2 regions of the Serratia sp. GW822-FHT06D09 genome follow, and region 1 is predicted to be linked to the other one. Evidence: predicted binding sites of a transcription regulator. Region 1 holds the regulator's gene; the other holds the start of a gene.
What was found. The regulator ArgR, encoded in region 1, controls arginine synthesis, uptake and breakdown. The targets are predictions, from matches to a motif close to ANTGAATAAAAATACANT.
Positions count from the first base shown of each region.

Region 1 (2,408 bases):
ATCTTTGTGCAGAACATCCAGCATGTCTTCCAGCGCTTTCTGTTCGAACGCGCTCAGAGTGCCGATGTCTTTGCGTTCTTCAACGCCATTCTTACCCAGCACCAGCGGCTGCGCGAAGAAGCGAGCGTATTTGCCATCGCCTTCCACATAAGCACATTCCACCACGCCTTTTTCGCCTTGCAACGCACGAACCAGAGACAGGCCGAAACGCGCCGCCGCCTGGCCCATAGACAGGGTTGCAGACCCGCCGCCGGCTTTGGCTTCAACCACTTCAGTACCCGCATTTTGGATACGCTTGGTCAGATCGGCCACTTCCTGATCGGTAAAGCTCACGCCAGGGATCTGCGACAGCAGCGGCAAAATGGTCACGCCAGAGTGTCCGCCGATAACCGGCACGTTCAGCTCTTCCGGTTTTTTGCCTTTCAGCTCAGCCACAAAGGTGTTGGAACGGATGATATCCAGCGAGGTCACGCCGAACAGTTTGTTCTTGTCATAAACACCGGCTTTCTTCAGCACTTCTGCCGCGATAGCCACGGTGGTGTTGACCGGGTTGGTGATAATGCCGATGCAGGCTTTCGGGCAGGTGGTTGCCACTTGCTGGATCAGATTACGCACGATACCTGCGTTCACGTTGAACAGATCTGAACGATCCATACCTGGTTTACGCGCAACGCCTGCAGAAATCAGCACCACGTCTGCACCGTGCAGAGCTGGAGTAGCGTCTTCGCCACTGAAGCCTTTGATTTTCACTGCGGTTGGGATGTGGCTTAAATCGACGGCAACGCCTGGGGTAACGGGGGCAATGTCGTAGAGAGAGAGTTCAGAACCTGAAGGAAGCTGGGTTTTGAGTAGAAGGGCGAGGGCCTGGCCGATACCGCCAGCAGCACCGAGAACTGCAACTTTCATCCTATACTCCTTTATTATCTTAAATATATAAAGCGCCGTGAATATGTTGGTTACGGACCTTAAATTATTACACCTTTAAAAACAATCTCTTAACAGTCTGTTTGAGAACTGGCGCAATAAAACAGCCGATGTCGCGCTCATTTTAGATTAAATAGCTTACGCATTAAGGGCATAGCGCACACTAATCAAAAATACTGCGAGGTTATTCACGAGCAAGTTAACCGGCGGTTACATTACACCCTTACACAACATCAGAACAACATCATTTTAATAACATTTTCTTTACCACCGAGGGCGGCATTTTCGGTCACCGAAAGGGCATATTCATGGGGTACGGATTTTGTTAAAATGCTGCCCTTTCCTCGTTGTCCGGGCATTGTTATTTTTTCCGGGCGTCCTTTGATTGCATAAAAATTCATTTATATGCATAATAATCACTTCTATTGTCAACATTCCACGGTGCAAAATGCGTAATCCCGCAAAGCAGGAAGATCTGATCAAGGCGTTTAAAGCGTTATTGAAAGAAGAAAAATTCAGTTCTCAAGGCGAGATTGTTTTGGCGCTGCAAGAAGAAGGCTTCGAAAACATCAACCAATCCAAAGTATCGCGCATGCTGACCAAGTTCGGCGCGGTGCGTACGCGCAATGCCAAAATGGAAATGGTGTATTGCCTTCCCGCTGAACTCGGCGTGCCGACCACTACCAGCCCGCTGAAGAATCTGGTGCTGGATGTCGATCATAACGATGCAGTTGTCGTTATCCACACCAGCCCCGGCGCCGCGCAGCTCATTGCTCGCCTGCTGGATTCTCTGGGCAAATCCGAAGGTATTCTCGGCACCATCGCCGGTGACGACACCATTTTCGTTACCCCAGCCAGCAGCTTTACCGCGCGCCAGCTGTACGAAGCCATCCTGACCCTGTTCGAACAGGAGCTGTGATGCATAACGCTAACAAAATGCGGCGAGCCGTCGCGTTTTGTTAGCGTTTCTTTAACCCCATCCTTACTTTTCCCCCTCCCCCTACCACTTTTAACGCCAGGTTTCTTTCTCTTCGCAACACATTTCAATGACATTTCCGCTTAGCTAGTGATAGCTACTGTGATCTTCCGCACTTTTGGTCAAAAGCACTTACCTTATTGAAATTACATAAATTTAACATCAAAAGATCGTTTTATAACCGCTTTTTATTCCATCTGGTTATAAAAGATAAGGATCGTCATAATAAAGTTTCACTAGAAACTGTTAGCGAACTATTAATTTTTGGCGTTACTAGATGTATACTCATTTCCGTGACGTAAATCACAGTTCGCTGGAACTGATAAAAGAATACGAAAAGGTCAAATCATGAAAATTAAATCTACCATTGCAACCATGAGCGTTCTCTCCATGCTTTCTTTCGGCGCATTTGCAGCACAATCTGTTGATGCAAGCCAGGCCGCAAAAATGCAATCTGCAGGCACCATTACCGTCAGCGGCGTTGCCGGTGCACCTTCAGATATCCGTC
Region 1 covers NZ_JBXALO010000010.1:106,211-108,618, forward strand. The annotation lists gene mdh (malate dehydrogenase) at 1-906, opposite strand, end outside; gene AC1RKG_RS20925 (hypothetical protein) at 1,158-1,325, opposite strand; gene argR (transcriptional regulator ArgR) at 1,373-1,843, shown strand; gene yhcN (peroxide/acid stress response protein YhcN) at 2,249-2,408, shown strand, end outside.

Region 2 (2,408 bases), on a different contig from region 1:
CAGGCCCATCTGGCGCGCCTGACTCTCCACCCGCTGCAGCAACATTTCACCGCGTGATGAGCTGCGGTAATCCGGGTGCACCGCCACGCAGGCCATCTCGCCGATTTTCTCTTCCGGGAACGGATACAGCGCCGCGCAGGCGATGGTCAGGTTATCGCGTTCAATAATGGTGAACTTGTCGATCTCCATTTCTAACTGCTCACGTGAGCGGCGAACCAAAATGCCTTGCTGTTCAAGCGGACGGATCAGTTCGAGGATGCCGCCGATGTCGTTAATCGTGGCCCGGCGCACCTGTTCCGCGCTCTCCATGACGATTTGGGTGCCGATACCATCGCGTGAGAACAATTCCTGCACCAACGCACCGTCTTCCTGATAGCTGATAAGGTGGCTGCGGCGTACGCCGCTGCGACAGGCCTTTACCGCGCCGCGCAGGAAGCGCACGGTGCCTGAATGGTAATCACCGCTCTCTTCCAGTTCTTCGATGCGTTTCTGCGCATCGTTGGGAAACAGTTCGGAAATGATATTGCCTTCCTGATCGGTGACCCCTTGAGACGAGCAGAAGCCGATCATCTTCTCGGCTTTCAGCTTGATGGCCAACTGGGTCGCCACTTCCTCTGACGTCAGGTTAAAGCTTTCGCCGGTAACCGAAACGGCAACCGGGCCGATCAGCACAATGGCGTTGCTGTCGAGCTGACGATGAATGGCTTCTTCATCAATACGACGGATGCGGCCGCTGTGGCAGTAATCCACACCGTCATCGATACCCAGCGGTTGGGCAATGATAAAGTTACCGCTAACCACGTTGATATGCGCACCCTGCAGCGGTGTGTTGTTGAGGCTCATTGACAGCCTGGCGGTGATATCCAGTTGCAACAGGCCTGCTGCTTGTTTAACCAGCTCAAGGGTGTGGGCGTCGGTAACGCGCGTATGTTTGTGATAAATCGGTTCGTAATTATGCTGCGCCAAATTAACGTCGATTTGCGGCCGTGCGCCATAGACCACCACCAAACGAATGCCCAGGCTATGCAGCAGCCCGATATCGTTGACGATGTTGGAAAAGTTCTCATGTTCGATGGCTTCCCCGCCAAGCATGACGACAAACGTCTTGCCACGGTGGGCGTTGATATAGGGAACTGAGTGACGGAATCCTTGGACCAGCTCTGTACTACGTTCCTTCACGGTCAAACCTCATTTGCATATTTATACGGTATTTTTGTATTTTTATTCTTTTATTGGCCTGATGGCAAGTGGGAAATTGTCTCTATTTCTTTGCTAAGGGCGCTGAATCGTTAATAAATTGAAAAACCATAAAAAGATTTTCTGATGACAGCGCCGGAATGATTGGTTAAAGTTTTCGGCATTCCCGTTTACTGGTGTTTTTTTCATCTGTTTTAATCTGTTACCACTGCCGGAGTCGCATGCCAAACTCAAATCACAATCTGGGCCGCCGTCGTTTATTGCAGGGGGTTGCCGCTAGCTGGTTGCTGAGTGTGAGTCGGGTGGGCGTCGCCGCTTCGTCGCACGTCATCGCCGTACGTGTCTGGCCTTCGTCTACCTATACCCGAGTGACGCTCGAATCTAACGTTGAACTGAAATATAAACAGTTTGCGTTGACCAATCCCGATCGCGTGGTGGTGGATATCGAGGGCGTGCAGCTCAACAGCGTGCTTAAGGGCATTGTCGGCCAGGTACGCGACGACGATCCTTACCTGAAACAGGCGCGTGTCGGCCAGTTCGATCAAAACACCGTCAGGCTGGTGCTGGAGCTTAAACGCAGCGTCACGCCCCACATGTTTACATTGGCGCCGGTGCCGGAATACCGCAATCGTCTGGTGATGGATCTGTACCCGAGCAAGGGCGGCAGCGGCGAAGACTATGATCCGCTGTTGGCGTTACTGGAAGATTACAACAAGGGCGATCTTGAGCGCACTTTACCGGCGGAAGCACCGCAGGCCGGTAAAGCAGGGCGCGATCGGCCTATTGTCATCATGCTGGATCCCGGCCACGGCGGCGAGGATCCCGGTGCGATTGGCAAATTCAAAACGCGTGAAAAAGATATCGTACTGCAGATTGCCCGCCGCCTGAGCACCTTAATCAAGCGTGAGCCGAACATGAAGGTGTTTATGACGCGCAATGAAGACGTCTTCATTCCGCTTAAGGTGAGGGTGGCTAAGGCACGCAAGCAGCGCGCCGATCTGTTTGTGTCGATCCATGCGGATGCCTTCACCAACCGTGCCGCGCGCGGTTCGTCGGTATTTGCGCTGTCGACCAAGGGGGCCACCAGCTCGGCGGCCAAGTTCCTGGCGCAGACCCAGAACGAATCGGACCTAATCGGCGGTGTCAGCAAAAGCGGCGATCGCTATTTGGATCACACCATGTTTGATTTGCTACAAACCGCAACCATCAAC
Region 2 covers NZ_JBXALO010000008.1:72,632-75,039, reverse strand. The annotation lists gene argA (amino-acid N-acetyltransferase) at 1-1,179, opposite strand, end outside; gene amiC (N-acetylmuramoyl-L-alanine amidase AmiC) at 1,419-2,408, shown strand, end outside.
Region 2: argA (amino-acid N-acetyltransferase) is a predicted target of ArgR. The motif match lies at 1,213-1,230, and genes of this name have one in related genera.